DNA from 2 places in the Salinibacter sp. genome. Region 1 is predicted to be linked to the other one. Evidence: riboswitches for the same ligand, from Rfam matches in the RefSeq annotation. Region 1 holds a riboswitch; the other holds the start of a gene.
What was found. Region 1 has a riboswitch for thiamine pyrophosphate ahead of ABEL04_RS01890 (3-oxoacyl-ACP reductase). Riboswitches for the same ligand answer to the same signal wherever they lie in the genome.
Positions count from the first base shown of each region.

Region 1 (8,717 bases):
GCCAGAGGGCCGGAACGTCCATCTCCTGCTTGAGGAGCGCCCCGGTCCCCAGCGGTTGTGGGTCGTGCACTACGACCGGATCGCCGGGGTCAACTCGCCGGGCCAGCCCGTCGGCCATCTTCCGACTGACCGACCGATACAGCTCTCGGTCTTCGTTGCTCAGGTGCGGGGTGCCCGTTCCATGAATGAGATTGTGGATGCGCTTTGTAAGCTGGAAGAAGCGATCCTTCTCGCTCACGATGACGGCCCACTCGGTAGACACGCCCAGCTCGCGCAGCATGGAGACCACCTTAGGGAGCATTTCGGCCACTCCACCCCCCTGAGCGGTTGAATTAACCATCCATACGGTTCGGTCCTCGAGGCGGTCGGCGCACTTCTGTGCCACGGCCCGCAGGTCCTCGACGGGGCGCTTGAGCGACGCGTGGGCCGCGTAGTCGTCAAGGGTGCGTTCCGTCTCGACGTCGACGATAGTGATCATAAACGAAAGTTCGATTCGGGTGGGTTAGCGAAGTCTGTTCGCGATGGCTGTAATCCCCTACGCAGACGTGAAAACAGCCTACAGGAAGGGAAAAGGGAGCATCAGATGAGAATCAACAAGATCGGGAGTATTGTCTGCACTCGACAATAAGGTCCGCCCAGCCGGGGGACTTGCGTCTCCGGAGCCCCTTTTCGCTTCTTTCTCCCCGTCCGTCGTAGTTGGATTGGAGCACCGAAATGGGTCGCCTTTCCAGGCTCCAGAGACGAGTTGGGAGAAAATTGGAGCAGGAGGCTTCTAGCTTACAGGTTGCACTTGTTGACCGAAACGGACGACCTGCAGGGCACAGGGTCATCTCGCAACTTTCGGGCCAAGTGTTTCACACGTCGGGCCGACTACGCTTGTAACGGGCGGAACGAGGCGAATTTCTCGTGAGCAGAGGTAGGGGTTCTGGTCTCTGCTCTCAGGGCCGAGGCGTTCTGAAAGATCCCATACAAGGATAGACGGAAGGACACACGGGATCAAATTAAGACATCCACCCGCATAGGACGAAAGGTTACAGAAATCAGAAAAGGAGGGGCCAAGCAGGAGCAGAGCAACCCGGGAGACCGCAGTTCAAACGCGCTTTGTCCACTTTCAGAGACGACTACGCGCCCGTGCCTCATCCGTCACTCCAGATCTCGAGGTGGGCGCGAACAGAGATCGATCGGCATTTCAAGAATTGATCGGGGGAGGGCACGCCCGGCCGAAGGGCTCCTGACAGGCTTCGGTAGAAGCAGCGAGCCCTACGCTGCCACCTCGGCGGTCTCTGCTTCCACAACCTCCTCCTGCACATTGCTCGGCATCGCTTCGTAATGGCTGAACTGGGTCTGGTGTATGCCCCGGCCCTGGGTCAGGGACCGGAGCGTCGTCGAATACTGATGAAGCTCTGCCTCGGGGACCTCAGCAGTAATTTTCTGAAAGGGCCCTTGCGTGTCGATGCCCTGCACACGGCCGCGGCGCGTGTTCAGGTCGCTGATAATGTCGCCTGTGAAGTCGTCGGGGGTGGTGATGGTGACGGAATGGATGGGTTCCAGCAGGACCGGGTCGGCCTTCTGGAAGGCCTTCCGGAAGCAGGCGAACGAGGCCCGCTTGAAGGCCGCCTCGTTCGAGTCGACCGGGTGCATGCCCCCGTCGTAGATCACGATTCGCACGTCGCCGACGGGAAAGCCGGCCACGGGACCCTCCTCCATCGTGTTGAGCGTTCCTTTTTGGATGGACGAGAAAAACTTGTTCATGTCGATGACGCCGCCAACGATGGCGTCGACGTAGTGCACCTGTGCACCCCAATCCGTTTCGATCATCTCCTCGCCCCGAACGTCAACGTAGTCCGGCGGGTGGAATTCCCCGTCCAAGGGCTCCACGAGCATGGAGATGTCCGCGAACTCGCCAGCCCCGCCCGACTGCTTCTTGTGACGGTGCTCGGCCGTGGCCCGCCTCTGGATTGTCTCCCGGTACGAAATGCGTGGCCGCATGAACTCGACCTCGACGCCCGCCTGCCGCTCCAGCCGCGACTTCGCGATCTGGAGGTGCGTCTCGCCCAGGCCGCTCAGTGTGAGCTGATTGAGAAGCGAGTCGTGGTTGAAAACGAGCGACGGGTCCTCGTCCGTGATCTGGTGAAGGCCCTGCGCAAGCTTATCCTCCTGACCCTCCTCCACGGGGCGAACAGCCATGCGGTAGCGGGGATCGGGAAACTCGATGGGAGGGATGACGGTGTCCGAGCCCGGGGCTCGAAGCGTGTCGTTGGTCCCGGTGTCTTCCAGCTTCACCAGGGCCCCAAGGTCGCCGGCCACGAGGCGAGGAATGTTGTTGCGCTCTTCGCCGTTGAGCTCGTACATCTGACCGATCCGCTCGGTCGAGCCGGTGGACGCGTTTTCAAGGTCCTGGCCCGACTCGATCGTGCCGTCGAAAACGCGGACGTACGAATACTCCCCGACGTGCTCCTGGGCCATCGTGCGGTAGACGAACGCGACCGGGTCGTCGTCCGGATCGGCCCTCAGCTCCCGCCCCTCCTCCGTCTCGACCAACCGGCTCGCGGGCGAGGGGCACACCCCGCTGATGAAGTCCATGAGTCGAGAAACCCCAACCTCGGCGGTGGCACTGCTGACGAAAACGGGGAACAGTTCTCGTTCGATCATGGCTAGGCGGAGACCGTTTCGCATCTGGTCCTCGGTCAGTTCTCCCTGTTCAAAGTAGGTCTCCATGAGGGTGTCGTCGCTGGCAGCAATGTCTTCAACCAACGTCTCGCGACGCTCCTGGGCCTCCTCTTCGTACGCGCCGTCAATCGGCTGCACCTCCGGTTCGGTCTCGCCCTCAGGGTAGTACAGCTGCTGCATCCGAAGCACGTCGATGAGGGATCGAGAGTCCTCCCCCGCCGGAAACTGCACGACCGCTGCCCCTCGTCCGAACCGGTCCTCCACCTCATCGATGATGCCGCGGAAGTCAATGTCCGACTGGTCGACTTGATTTACCACGAATAGGGACGGGGTGTCGGTCTGCTCGCCGTACGACCAGGCCATCTCCGTACCGACCTGCACCCCCGACCGCGCGTCCAGCACGTACAGAGCGGTGTCGGCTACCCGCATGGAGGCGATGACCTCGCTCGCAAAATCGGGGTACCCAGGAGTGTCGAGGATGTTGATCTTCTGATCGTTCCACTCAGCGTGGAGCAGCGTCGCAAAGATCGACATCTGCCGCTCCTTCTCGCTCTCGCGGTGGTCGCTCGTCGTCGTTCCCTCGGGCACGGACCCGACTCGGGAGAGGGCCCCACTCGTGTGAAGCATGGCCTCGGACAGTGCAGTCTTGCCGCTGCCTTGATGGCCTACCAAGACGACGTTTCGAATTTGATCGGCGTCGGTAACGGTCATCAGCTCTCCAGGGAGTTGGTGGGCGAGAACTCGGAAACTGGGTCGCGGCCTCGGACGCTGCACAGGGCATCCGCTATCCCCTCTAAGTTCACGCACAAAGAAGCCGGAATCAAGAAGAAGGGAGCGTGACTACCACAAGGACGCGCCGCAGCGCGAAGGCAGAGAACATCCTGGCGGCCGCTGTGCCGGTCTGTTGAGCCTTCTGCGGGTGAAAATGGCCGGCGTAGAATCTTGAAAAGAAAGAAACGGGGCGGATGTTCGCCGAAGGCAGAATTTCAGGGCTGGGGCCGCTGTGGGGACTCCTGGACGGACGTAGACACAGATGGGCAACCGGACGCCTCCCGGTCCATTCCCGGTGAGTTCCGCTCCCGAACCGAAACACAGAATCACGGATGGGGGTTTGGCCCTTTCGTTCCTACCGCACTGTCACCCCCCGACTTCCATGGCCGTCTTTCCTTCGTACCAGTCCCACGCGAAGGCCTTCGTCCTCGGGACCCTTCTGGCGCTCGCGGGGCTAGGGGGGTACTTCTGGTTGGGGCCCTCATCGTCGGCCTCCGAGTCTACAGTAACTGTCTACAAGAGTCCGACGTGCAACTGCTGTTCGGAATGGGTGACGCACATGCGCGAGCAGGGATTCTCCGTCGAGGTGGAGTCGCGGGTCAACGTGCAGCCCGTGAAGAAGCAGGTAGGCGTGCCCTCGCCGCTGGCAGCGTGTCACACCGCCGTGGTGGACGGGTACGTGGTGGAGGGGCACGTGCCAGCCCAGGACGTGAAGCGTCTCTTGCGTGAGACCCCAGAGGTTCGGGGCCTCAGTGTGCCGGGCATGCCGGTGGGGTCCCCCGGGATGGAACGGGGAGGGCGGAGAGAGCCCTACGAGGTGCTTGCCTTCACCGCGGCGGGCGACACAAGCGTCTTTGCCCAGTACGGTCGTCGGTAGGAGGCAACCGATTCTGCTTCGCGGACGCCTTCTTCATTCACAAGACAGATGGTGGCCTCATGAGGCGACTCCGAGTCGTGGCGCTCATGCTCACTGGGGCTGTTGTTCTGGCGTGTGGACAAGACGACTCGACCCACAGCTACAGGCAGACGGTTTTACAGAAGCGCGTGCAGCGCGACATGCGCATGCGAGAGAAAGAAAGCGTCGTGCCGCCGGGCCGGCGGGATGCGTTCCGTGGACTCGACTTCTACAAGGTCGATCGCACCTACCGCTATGTCGTGCCCCTGCGACAATCCCCCTCTCCGGATACGGTCATGGTCGCCGAGAGTACCGGCGGACTCCGACCTCAGGTGCAAGTAGGACACGTTACCGTACCCCTCCCGGATGGACCGACGAGACTAATCGTGTTTCGGGGGGAGGGCGAGGAGCAGCGGGGACGGCTCTGGATTCCCTTTGCCGATTCCACGAACGGGCGAACGACATACGAGGGAGGGCGCTACGTAGACCTGAAGCCCGTGGGGACGGACACAGACTCGGTCGTGGTCGACTTCAACCGAGCGTACAATCCCACCTGTGCCTACAATCCGGAGTTCGCCTGTCCCTTGCCGCCCCCTGAAAATCGTATTGACGCGCCCGTACCGGCGGGGGAGCGGCGGCCAATGTTTCGGGGCGGGCCCGCGTCGTAGCCCGGAGCTGCCTCTCGGGGAGTTGACTGTGCGGGTCGGAGCGGGTACGTTGATGCACGCAATTTTCCGTAACGGCCAGGGGTGCCTGCCTATGTGTGGGCTGAGAAACACCCTCCGAACCTGATCCGGCTCGTACCGGCGCAGGAAGCGTCTTGGCACTCCAAGATTGGTGTGCAGGGGCGAGGTGCCCCCTGGCTTCGCATTGTTTTTTCAGAAGCCAGTGTACCGCACACCATGATCGCTCTTGATCGTCAGGTCGTCGTCATCACCGGGGCCAGCCGCGGGCTCGGGGCCACCATCGCCCGGGCCTTTGGGCGGGAAGGTGCTCGGGTCGTCGTGAACTACTTCCAAAGTCCGGACCATGCCGAGGCCGTAGCCGCCGACATTGGCGACCGGGCCCTTCCCGTGCAGGCCGACGTGCGCTCCCCCGACGCCGTACAGACAATGGTCGATACGGCTGCCGACCACTTTGGGGCCCCGGTCACTACGGCGGTCCACAACGCGCTCATCGACTATCGCTTCGACCCCGAGAATCGAGAAACCATCGACACGATTGGGTGGGACGACTACCAGGCCCAACTCGACGGGTCCGTGAAGGGGGCGCTCCACCTGCTGAAGGCCTGTCTGCCCGGCATGCGTTCGGCGCGGGAGGGGCGCTTCATCGGCATCAGCTCCAACCTCGTCCAGGACCCGGCGGTCGCCTACCACGACTACACGACCGGAAAAGCGGCCCTCCTCGGGTTCGTGCGGAACGTTGCCCAGGAGCTGGGCGAAGAAGGAATTACGGCGAACCTCGTCTCCGGAGGGCTGCTTGACGAGACGGACGCCAGTGCCGCCACCCCAGACGCGGTCTTCGAGATTATCGAGCAGAACACCCCCCGTGGCACTGTCACGACGCCGGAGGAGATGGCCGACGCCGTGCTGTTGTTTGCCTCGCCGCGGGCCCGGGCCATCACCGGACAGAACCTGGTCGTGGACGGTGGGCGCGTCATGCAGTAAGCCTGAAGTCGACTTCTCCGTTCACACAGACCCTTTCGTCCTTGCTCTTGCTCGCCCTCGAAACCGCGACCTCGACCTGCGGCGTGGCCGTCCTCCGCGACGACGCGGTGGTCGCAGAGGCCCACCTGTACCGGCCCCGCGTGCACTCCAAGCGCCTGACGCCGCTCGTGGAGGACACCCTGGGTCACGCCGGCGTGTCGTCGGACGAACTCGACGCAGTGGCCGTCTCGATGGGGCCGGGCTCGTACACGGGACTGCGCATCGGGGCAAGTACGGCGAAGGGCTGGGCGCTGGCCGCCGACGCCGCGCTCGTGGGCGTGCCCACGCTGGCGGCCTACGCGGCGCAACTGGCCCCAGTCGCGGCCCCCGGCGATGTGGTCTGTGCGATGCTCGACGCCCGGCGAGAAGAGGTCTACGCCGGGGCCTACCGGATCACGACGGACGGGATCGTCGAACAGGCCCCGACGAAGGCGTTGCCGGTGGAGGCGCTTCCCGACTGGATTGGGGACATCGAGGGCCGGCTGTGGCTCGTCGGGGACGGTGCTCCGACGGCCAAAGACGTGCTTGCGACGGTTGAGGCCCGACACACCCTCGTGCCGCCAGAGGAGGTGACCCCGTCGGCCTCCTGGGTCGCCCACCGGGGGCGCCGCCGCCTCGCCGTGGAGGGACCGGACGACGTGGGGACGTTCGAGCCACTGTACGTGAAGGACGTGCACGCCACCCCCGCCCCCTCCCCCTTCGCGTAGGATTTGGACTTTGCGGCCGGGATTTACGATCTTCCCCCAGATGTGAACACGCGTCAGGAAGGCGCTACGGCCCGTCTGACGCTCTTACCCTGCGTACTTCCTGCACACTTGCCACTCGATACTGCTATGCCCTGGTTTCGCCGTGAGAAGGCTGGCATCCGAACGAAACGCGAAGAGCAAAATGAGATGCCGGAAGGTCAGTGGGTAAAGTGTCCGGAGACGGGCGAAATCGTCAACCGCCGCGAGTTGGAGGACAACCTGCTCGTGTTTCCCGGCTCGGGGTATCACTTCGGCATGGACAGCCACCAGTACTTTGATTTCCTCTTCGATGACGGCAACTACGACCTGCACGACACCGACCTCCGATCGGTGGACGCGCTTGACTTTGAGGACCGGAAGTCCTACACGCAGCGGCTGGAGAGTGCAGTGGAGGAAACGGGGCAGAACGAGGCCGCGCAGGCCGCCACCGGCCGCATCGGAGGACACCCGGTGTCGATGGCGGGGATGGATTTCAGTTTCATCGGCGGGTCGATGGGCTCGGTGGTCGGGGAGATCGTGGCGCGGGCCATCAAGCGGGCGTATACGCAGGAGATGCCGCTCATCACCATTGCTCAGAGCGGCGGGGCCCGCATGATGGAGGGAGCGCTCAGCCTCATGCAGATGGCCAAGACGAGTGCGCACCTCACCAGGCTCGACGAGGCGGGCCTGCCGTTCATCTCGGTGCTCACACACCCCACCACAGGGGGCGTGACGGCGTCCTTCGCCATGCTCGGCGACATTCATATCGCGGAGCCGGACGCGCTCATTGGATTTGCCGGACCCCGCGTGATCCGCGAAACGATCGGATCCGACCTGCCGGAGGGCTTCCAGCGGTCGGAGTTTCTGAAGGAGCATGGGTTCGTGGACATGATCGTGGACCGCCGCCGCATGCGCCGCCGTGTCATCCGCCTCCTCAATCTTCTGATGGAGTAGCACCGGCGTGAAATTGGAGCCCCGGAAGCGTCAGAATGCCCTGGAGGCTGGTGCATTTCTCGCTTTCGACCAGGGCGAGCGCATGCCCTGGGCATTCTTCCAAGGGAGGATCCGGTCCCGGAGCTAACGCACGCTCTCCCCAATCTCCTTGTATTTGCCGAAAACAGCCCTGGTCTCGCTACGAGAGCGAACGCGCAACATATCCACACCGAGACGCAGGAGGAGTAGAGTGCGAGATCGAGGTTAGAGTTCGGGAGGGGCGTTCCCAGCGTAGACGACGTGCTGTCTTGGGCGCTCCGAGGTCTTGGGCGCTCCGAGGTACAGGACTCCGGCTAGGAGGTACTTCCGTCCACCCGACACCGCCAGGAGCATCACACAGAATTGAAAGAGGAGAAATATTTGCGTGGTTGGGGACCCGGTGGGTTGAAACTCCAAGGCCGCACGCAGCTATAGTGGGATGTCGCTTTCGTGATTTAATCCTCGCTCCCCTGGATAGCTTGACCCAATTTCTCATGAGACGACTTATATTCCTCAGCTTTGTGCTCGGTCTCTTCGTCTGGTGCGGTTCCGCCGGTGCCCAGACCACCCCGATGGGCCCTGGTGCCCAGTTGAACGGCTTCAGTCGTGCACTCGACGCAAGTGCGAACCGCGTGTTCGTCGGTGAGCCGCAAAATGTCCACACTCCCGGACGGGTCTACGTCTACGGAAAAGACGGAGGCGCCTGGACGGAATCCACCTACCTGGAAGCCGACGGCGGAACGGTCGGCGACGGCTTTGGGACCTCCCTCGATGCGATGGGCAAGCACCTCGTCGTGGGTGCCCCCTCGGCGAACGCCGCCTACCTCTTCCGGAACAAGGCGGACGGATGGACGCAGGTCGCCCGTCTGACGTCGCCCGACAGCACGTCCAGCTTTGGGAAGAGTGTCGTCCTCACCGAAAACCGGCTCTTTGTGGGCACGGGGGCGACGGTCTCGATGACCGAAGGCGACACTCTCA
Region 1 covers NZ_JBDGQQ010000017.1:6,636-15,352, reverse strand. Annotated here, with positions in the region: gene ABEL04_RS01910 (glycosyltransferase) at 1-478, opposite strand, end outside; gene ABEL04_RS01905 (elongation factor G) at 1,261-3,381, opposite strand; gene ABEL04_RS01900 (DUF411 domain-containing protein) at 3,824-4,318, shown strand; gene ABEL04_RS01895 (DUF1684 domain-containing protein) at 4,378-5,004, shown strand; TPP riboswitch at 5,072-5,169, shown strand; gene ABEL04_RS01890 (3-oxoacyl-ACP reductase) at 5,239-6,003, shown strand; gene tsaB (tRNA (adenosine(37)-N6)-threonylcarbamoyltransferase complex dimerization subunit type 1 TsaB) at 6,045-6,749, shown strand; gene accD (acetyl-CoA carboxylase, carboxyltransferase subunit beta) at 6,876-7,721, shown strand; gene ABEL04_RS01875 (choice-of-anchor B family protein) at 8,234-8,717, shown strand, end outside.

Region 2 (8,717 bases), on a different contig from region 1:
TGCTCGCCGCGCTCGGCTGGGGGCTCGGCACGCTCTGGCTCACCGGGACGATCGGCGTAGAGCGCGCGCTGTTCGCAGGACTGAGCGTGCTGGTGATGGGCTATCCGTGTGCAGTGGGCATCTCGGCGCCGCTCTCCATCGTGCGCGGGGCGGGCGAGGCGGCGGACAAGGGCATTCTCATGCGCACGGGCGAGTCATTTCAGGCGCTTCGCGCCGCCGGGCACGTGGTCCTGGATAAGACCGGGACGATCACCGAAGGGACCCCCACCGTCCAGGACTACGTGCCGAGCGGCGATACGAGTGCCGATGATCTGCTTGCGGCCGCCGCCGCGGTGGAAGCCCGCTCGGAGCATCCGCTGGCCGAGGCGGTCGTGGACGCCGCCCGTGAGCGGGACCTGTCGTGGCCGGAGGCCGAGGATTTTTCGTCGGTCACGGGAAAGGGCGTTGAGGCCCGGGTCGACGGCACCCGCATACGGGTCGGCAGCCTGCAGTACCTGGCCGAGACTGAATCGGTGGACATCGGGGCCCACCGCGAGCAGATCACAGCGTTTCAGGAGCGGGGCATGACGGTCATCGGCGTGGCCTGGGAGAGGGCGCTCCGCGGCCTGCTGGCCATCGGCGATCCGCTGAAGGACGACGCGAAGGAAGCCATCGACCGTCTCCACGCGGCTGGCCTCGATACGCACCTCCTGACCGGTGACACCGAGCGCACTGCCCGGGCGATTGCCGAGGAGGTGGGCATCGGCTCTATCCGTGCCGAGGTCCTTCCCGACGAGAAGGCCGAGCACCTGCGTTCAATGCAGGAGGAAGGCTCCCGGGTCGTGATGGTGGGCGACGGCATCAACGACGCCCCGGCCCTCATGCAGGCGGACGTGGGCATTGCCCTGGGCACCGGCACTGACATTGCCGTCGAGTCGGCCGACGTCATTATCATGACCGACCGCCTCACCGCCCTCCACGACGCCTACGAAATTAGCCGGTGGGGCTACCGCAAGATGACCCAGAACGTGGCACTGGCGTTTCTCTTCAACGGGGTCGGCATTCCGATCGCCGCTACCGGCCTTCTCCATCCGGTGTGGGCGATGGTCGCGATGGCCGCGAGCGTCTCGTCGATTTTCGTAAACTCCCTCTGGGGCCGAGGGGACCTCTTTACCGACACGATTCGAAGCGTTGGTCAGCCTCTATCAAAAGACGCGGCCCTTTCCTGATGAGTGCTCTGCTTCCTCCTGCGAAACCTCAATGATCTGCTGCCTCCGTTTCGCCCAATTTGAGAGCGCCTGCCTCATGGCCGGAGTGCTTTGGCTTTGCCTGACGTCCCCGGCCGTGGGACAGGGCGGGCATGGACCCGCCTTCGGGCTCGCCACCCCGACCCTCCCGCAGGGCGGATGGAACTACAACGCGACCCTGATGTCGGTAGAAACCGGCGAACGCGGCCTCATGACGCGCCAGTCCCTCTGGTACGGGCTCACCGAGCACCTGCAGCTTAACGCCTCGGTACCAGTCGTACTCCGGTCGGGTCCTTCCGTGCCCACGACGCGGGGTGGGACCATGATGGGTGGGCTCTCTTCGATGGAGGTCTCCGCCTACTGGCGGTTTCACCGGCAGTACCTGGGCGTCGGGAAGCGATTCGAGTCGACGCTGCTCGTCGGTGGTCTGTATCCGATCCGGAACTATAGCGAGGGCCGCCGCTCCGGCCCCGGCGTTCACCTTGCCGCCGTGACCGGATATGCCTCGCGCTCGGTCTACGGCTGGGCCGGAGGCGGCTACCAGCACTACGTGCCCAGTGAGGGGGCCCGCCCGGGCGATCTGCGGTATGGAAGCCTGGTTATAGGCTGGCGCCCGGGCTATTTTCGCAGGCCGTCCACGCCGGACTGGCGCCTCTTCGCCGAGGCGCTCGGCGAAAGCGTAGGGCCGGAGCGACGAGAGGGGGTGGCCGTAAGCGGTACCGGCGGTGAGAAGGTTTTCGTGGGGCCCACCACCCTGGGGCTCTACGGGGCGTGGGGCCTGAGCGCCGGCGCGTTGTTTCCGCTCTACCAGGACGTGCCTCCGACAAGGGAAGAAGGTCCGCGACTGATGCTAAACTTTACGTACTGGTTCTAACCATCTGGTTCGAACCGTCCGCGGCTCGCGCAACTGCCAAAAAACGCCCGCAACGCACCGCCATGAGATCATTTAATCCCCGAACGGTCGCCCTTCTCGTGCTCTTCACCGTAGGGGGAGGGCTGGTCCTTCCCGCCCAGGCGCAGCTTCAGAAGATCGAGCAAACGATCTTTGGCATGGACTGCGCCCCCTGTGCCCACGCGATGGAGCAGAGCATCGGCTCGATGGACGGGGTCGAGGCCGTTTCAGTAAGCCTGAACAACGGGCTGGCGACCATCGACTTGTCCACGACGAACGCCCTCGAATATGAAAACATTCGGAAGGCCATTGCGAACGGCGGCTTTTCCGCGAGGAAGGCAACCCTCAAAGTCAGGGGGACGCTCCGGAGGCAGGGAGACCGGTGGGTCCTGGAGACCCCCACCGGCGAACAATTTGTGCTTCAGTCCAGCGCCAAGGAGGGCAGGGAAAAGGCCGCGTTCCAGGACCTGCATCCCAACCGACAGGTGATCGTGAGCGGGCAGGTCCCCGCCTCGCCCGAAACCGAGGGCCCCCGCTGGCCTCTGCGCCTCCATCAGGTTCGCTCCGCCACGTAAGTCGAGGCCAGTGCTTTCCATTTGAACAATCTCTGACCAATCCCCACGGGTAGTCCCGATGCTTCATCGAATCGTATCTTTCCCGCTTCCGTCCCTTTCTGGCCCTGCAGTTGCCGCCGGACTGCTGCTTCTTCTGCTTCCTCCGGCCGCCTCGGCCCAGCAGTCGTCTCAGGCCGTCCAGGTCCCCGACACGGCCGACGCCGTCGTCCAGGTTCGGGGCATGGCGTGCTCCGCCTGCGCGCGCCGGATGAAGAGGGCGCTCGAGGACGTGGACGGAGTCGACCGGGCCACGGTTCTTCTCAAGAAGCAGGACGTACTGCTTACGCTTAGCGCCCAGAAGACCCCGTCCGAGAAAATCCTCCGAGAGGCAGTGACAAGTGCCGGCTACGAGTTCCGAGGGGCCCTGTTCGCGAGAGAGGAGCAGACGGAAGAGTCAAGCGGATAGGCCCTGTCCCCGAGAAGCAATCAAGATCTGCGACATAGCCAGCGGGCCACTGTCCGATGGAATACGCTGAGCAAGATGCCGACGCGCCCGACAGCTGGCGCCAGAGCGTGGCGAATTTCCTGGCTCTCTTCACGAGCACAGGAACGCTCATCTGCTGCGCCTTGCCGTCGGCCCTGGCGGCTCTCGCCGGCGGCTCGGCTGTCGTCTCGCTCATTTCAGCGGTGCCGTGGCTCGTGCCGCTCTCGCAGAACAAAGAGTGGATCTTCCTGGGAGCCGGGCTTATGATCGCGCTGAGCGCATTTCTCACCTTTCGGCCGAAAGGCACGGTTGCGTGCACGATTGCGGGGGGAGAAGGCTGCCGCGTGGCCAGCCGGTTTCAGAAGGGACTGTTTTGGCTTTCGGCGGGCATTTACGGGATCGGGGGGTTTTTTGCCTACGGTCTCCTTCCGGTGATGAGGCTTTTTGGCGCCTGAGGCCCCGTTGACGGGACCGCTCGAGAAGCAGGCTTTGCGCGGCTTCCAAGCCCAGATCGTACAGACTCCCTCATGGTTGGGCTGTCCGCTCCATTTTACCTCCACGTAGCACTCTGGGCCGCCGGGCTCCACGGCGTCTGGGAGTACGGGCAGGTGATACCGTTCTACCGCTGCTGGGGCCGCTGGACAACGTGGCAGCGGATCTGGATTCTTCCGGCCGCTACGCTGGGGGACGCCGTCGCCTCGATCGCCTTCGCTGCCGGAACGGCCGCGCTTCTTGGCCCATCGGCAGTCCGGCCGCTCAGTCTTCCGGGGGCATCGATGCTTCTCGGGCTGGGACTGGGGGGAGGCGTTCTTTTCGAGACCGTGGCCCTGAACCTCGACTTTTGGCGGTACAAAGAGGCAATGCCCACGCTCCGGATCGCCGGGCACGACCTGGGCCTCGCCCCTGTACTTCAGATGACCGTGTTGCCGGTTCTCTCAATCTGGATTGCCGGCTGATTGGCTTGTAGTGGCTCAGAACTGCTCATTATCCAACACCCTTTCAGCCATGGACGGCATGACCCGCGGCGAGGTGGCCGAGAAGGCCGACGTCAATCCCGAAACCCTCCGTTACTACGAGCGGGAGAACCTCATCCCGAAGCCGCCCCGCTCGGACGGGGGCTTTCGTCTCTACGACGAGAGCTACGTAGGGCGGCTCCGCTTCATCCGGCGGGCGAAGGAGCTCGGCTTTACGCTGGCCGAAATCCGAGAGCTGCTGGACCTGCGCGTCGATGAGGAGGCGACGTGCCGGGACGTTCGGGGCCGGGCAGAGGCGAAAATCGAGGAGGTAGAGGCAAAGATCGAGGACCTGCGGCGGATTCGAGACGCCCTGACCACGCTGGCCGACGCCTGCCGGGAGCAGGGCGGCCCGATGAGCGAGTGCCCGATTCTCGACGCCTTGGAACGCCAGTCGGGAGCAAGCGGCCTCTCGGCCTCCTCTCTGCGTTCGGAGGAGGAATCGAATTCGTAAGCCAGCCTCCGGCAACGATCGACTCCGGTCGGAGCCCTCGTTCTTTTCCGCGACGAACCATCTGGCGCAGGCGCTATGAGCACACCGAGCGACACCGATACGAACTGGAGCCTGGCCGCGGCCCTCGGGGCTGCGCTTGGGGCCTCCGCCTGCTGCACGATCCCGCTTGCGCTGGTGAGCCTGGGGATCGGTGGGGCGTGGATCGGCGGTCTCACGGCGCTGGCCCCGTACCGATGGCTCTTCGTAGGTCTGGCCATCGCCGCCCTGGCCTACGCCGGGTACAACGAGTGGCGGCTCAGCCAGCAGCCAGGCTGTGACTGCCCGACGATCTTCTCCTCACGGGCGCGCCGCTCCGTGCTCGGGCTCGGGGCACTTGCGGTGTTGGTCCTCGTCGCGAGTCCCTGGCTGCTCGGCGTCTCGACCAGCAGTACGACCCAGCAGGCACAGGCTACGACGGCTGGATCGGGGCAGAGAGGAGCCTCGGCCACGCCTACGTCGTTTCGGCAAGTCGTCCTGGAGGTGGAAGGGATGACCTGCGCGGCGTGCCCTCGGGCCGTTAAAACGGCGCTGAAGGGAGTCGACGGTGTGTACAGCGTTGAGGCAACTCTTAAGCCGCCCGAAGCGGTTGTCCGCTTCGATCCGAAGACGGTCTCGGTGGAGGATCTGACCAAAGCCACCGCAGGCGCCGGGTTCCCCTCGTCGCCGAAATCCCCCTCCTAACGTCCCGATTCCATGCCCAAACTCTCCATCGAACTCACGTCCACGATCACCTGTCCAGAGTGCGACCGGGAAACGGAGGTGGAGATGCCCACCGAAAGCTGCCAATTCTTCTGGGAGTGCCCAGTGTGCGAGGCGGTGCTCCGGGCGGACGAGGGGGACTGCTGTGTCTTCTGCTCGTATGGGACGGTGCCCTGCCCATCGGTTCAACGGCAAGATGAGGCCTGCTGCTAAGCCCCCGGTGTGACAGATACCCGTCGAGTCCTCTCGCTTGAGGCGTGTGGTCCCTTCGCGTGGAAGGCAGTCTCTACCTTACTCAAAAACGATCATCCTTTTCTGCAATGGCGATAACCTGCCAACTCGTGCCGATTTACATAATTGCCGACGGCTGATGGCACCGCTGCCGTTTTGAATTGTGGAATCGGTCTGAAGCAGGCTTTTATCTCATCACAAGCCCGCCGTCTACGATCAGATTCTGTCCAGTGATGGCGCGAGAACGGGGAGAGGCCATCATGAGAACGGCGTCGGCCACCTCCTCCGGCGTAGTTACTTGGCCACGGGGCGTGTTCTGGGCGATGAGGTCGAATACCTCGTCGGGCGTTGCGGCGCTGGCATCGGTGGTGTCGAGGAGGCCCCCAGACACCATGTTGACGGTGATGTTCTTTCCTCCCAGCTCACTGGCCATGTTGCGCACGGAGCCGAGCAGTGCGGCCTTGCTCGTGGTGTAGTCGTGGTATGGGACGACAGGGTCTTGCACGAGGTTCGAGCCGATGGCTACGAAACGCCCCTCCTCTGCCGTCTCCATGCCGGGCAGGGCGGCCTGCAGGAGGTGGAGGGCTCCTCGCACCGAGCCGTCGATTTGCGCCTGGTAATCGGACCAATCGATGGCATCGGCCTCCGGACGGTCGGCAGGGTCGAAGCGGAAGTCTACGAGGGCGTTGTGGACGACTGTGGTAACCGGATCCCCGAAATACTCGGCCGCCGCATCGACCATTTCAGCGACAGCGTCCGGGTCGCGAATATCGGCCTGGTAAGAGAGCGCGTCCCCGGAGCCGTCCATGTCAGCGATAGCAGTGGCTAACTCTTGTGCGGCGGTGTCGCTCTGGTGATAGTTCACGACAACGCGGGACCCTTCACGACCGAAAGCACGGGCGATGGCTGCCCCGAGACCACGGCTGGCGCCGGAGATGAGGACGACTTGTTCTTCGAGAGACAGCATGACAAATCAGAGCTTCGTTCAAGGGCGAATGAACGAAGCCAGGGGCCATCCAGCCGGGAACCATCCAAGAGGCGGTCGGATGGCGCGTGACCCGGATGGCGGCGCGGACGTGTGGCCAGCGAGACGATCGCGACAGGACTGCTGGCGGATCGCGATGGCTTTCCTGCGCCGGTACGAGCCGGATCAGGTTCGAGGAGTGTGGTCTCAGCCCGAGCGCCGGGCACCCCCAGCTTCACTTTGTACGATTGCTTAATGAAGCCGAACGCTATGGGAATTACAACGACGGTGGCTTTCGTGCAGTTGCCCCGTGCCGAGAGCGAGAAAAAAGAGGAATCCTCACGTGGCGGGTACGTCTTCAATGAGATGTTTCAAAAACGGTGGTTTTTGAAGCAAAATACTGGCGTCCTTCCTAAGCCTCGTCTTCGGCCTGGTTTACGGGGCCCTCCTCCTGTCTCTCCCTGAGCGCTTCTCGGGCGGTTGGAGGGGAGCAGTCGGCGTGGGGGTCGGGTGGGGCGCTCTACTTTGGCTGGTTGCGGCCGGGATCGTTATGCCGCTTTGGCTAAACCTCGTCGGCGTTCCGGCCCAGATGCCGAACCTGGGCCTGCATGGCCTCGAGGCCCACGTCGTCTGGGGCGCGGCACTGGGCCTGGGGTATGAGGCAAGTCGGCGATGGGTCTTTCAGGCCAGTCCAGATGAGAGCTGGGGGACTGGGCGCTGGGAAGCAAGCCCCTGGAAGTAGGCTGTTCGTAGAGGGATCTCGAATCCGGCCGATTCGGTCGGCAGAGAGTTGGGTTTTGAAAAGGCCGATTCAATGCGGACCGCGACGCGGGGAGGGCGGCTCGAACTCAAAGGTGCCCGTCTCGATCATCTTGAGGATCTGCCCAATGGTCGGGCGGTCGCCCCAGAAGGTTCCGACGTGGGCCAGCCGGACGGTGCCCTCCGGGTCGATGATCACGGTGGTGGGCCGGTTGACCTGTTCGGAATGGACGGCATACTGCCACGGGTCGATGCCGTACCGGAGCCCGACCGCGGCGCCCCGGTCCACCAGGTGGGGCCACCAGATCTCGTCGGGGTACCGGTCGTGCGGATGGCCCCCAGGCAGATCCTCGGCAAACCAGTACGACGGGCGGAGCTCCTTGCCTTCCATCACGCGGCAGCGGTAGCGGTCGTGGCACTCCAGGGTGGCGACCTTTGCGCCCAGCTCCCGGAACCGCTCTTCCCGGTCGATCAGCCCGTGAAATTCTTTATGACAAACGGGACACCAGTCGGCGAACACCCAGATTAGAACCACAAACCCGTCCCCGAGAGCGCCCGAGAGAGCCCACGGCGTTCCCTCCGTATCCTCAAGAGTGAAGCCCGGCGCCGGGTCTCCTTCCCGGACGCGCCCAAAGGTGGATTCGTCTATGGCGGCAAAGGCCTCCGCCACGGCCGGCTCCGCGGGCTTGTTCTTGCGGATCCGGTCGAGGGCCACCGCGCACTGGTGCCGTACGTCCCTGTGCTCTTCGGTCTCCAACGGCCCGGCAACCGCCTCGCTCGGCGCCCCGACCTGCCCAAGCGCGATCGCCGCCTGGGAGCGGACCACCGGCTCGGGGTCGCCGCGGAGGAGGCGGCTCAGGGCCTCGGTGGCGGACTCTTCTCCGAGGATGCCGAGGGCCGCTGCCGCGAGGTGGCGAACGTGCTCGTCGTCTCGCTCCAGAAGCGCCCGGACGGCCCGTGGACGCTCTCGGCCCTCGCGGACGAGGTCGCGCAGGGCCAGGGCGCGGACGCGCCAGTCGTCGTTTTGAAGATCTTCTACGCCGTCCTTCCACGTGTCGGGGTCGACGGTAAATCCGTTGTGGACGGGGGCAAATGAATGCCCACCGACGCGCTTGGCGACGGCCTCGGCGGATGCGGCATCAGTGCTCATACAGGCTCACGTCTCGACACAAGGGACAGGCCATTTAAAATTAGGCCTCATTCCCGACCAGGGGGTACCCGGCCCTCCGCCACCCCGCGTAGCCGTCCTCAAAGTCGAGCACGTTGGAGTAGCCCATCTCTTCGAGCTTCCGGGCCGCCTTCGGGGAGGCCTCGCAGTCAGCATTGGCGCAGTACACCACGATCGGCTCGTCCTTGTTCGGCACGAGGGTCTCTACGTTCTCCATTTCACCGACTGGGACGT
Region 2 covers NZ_JBDGQQ010000172.1:17,139-25,855, forward strand. Annotated here, with positions in the region: gene ABEL04_RS14215 (heavy metal translocating P-type ATPase) at 1-1,208, shown strand, start outside; gene ABEL04_RS14220 (hypothetical protein) at 1,285-2,100, shown strand; gene ABEL04_RS14225 (cation transporter) at 2,163-2,693, shown strand; gene ABEL04_RS14230 (heavy-metal-associated domain-containing protein) at 2,752-3,138, shown strand; gene ABEL04_RS14235 (hypothetical protein) at 3,195-3,611, shown strand; gene ABEL04_RS14240 (hypothetical protein) at 3,684-4,112, shown strand; gene ABEL04_RS14245 (heavy metal-responsive transcriptional regulator) at 4,162-4,623, shown strand; gene ABEL04_RS14250 (mercuric transporter MerT family protein) at 4,699-5,343, shown strand; gene ABEL04_RS14255 (GDCCVxC domain-containing (seleno)protein) at 5,356-5,574, shown strand; gene ABEL04_RS14260 (3-oxoacyl-ACP reductase) at 5,780-6,559, opposite strand; TPP riboswitch at 6,703-6,797, opposite strand; gene ABEL04_RS14265 (hypothetical protein) at 7,107-7,298, shown strand; gene ABEL04_RS14270 (redoxin domain-containing protein) at 7,368-8,465, opposite strand; gene ABEL04_RS14275 (rhodanese-like domain-containing protein) at 8,506-8,717, opposite strand, start outside.
Region 2: linked by a shared signal. The riboswitch ahead of ABEL04_RS14260 (3-oxoacyl-ACP reductase) and the one ahead of ABEL04_RS01890 (3-oxoacyl-ACP reductase) in region 1 are both predicted to bind thiamine pyrophosphate.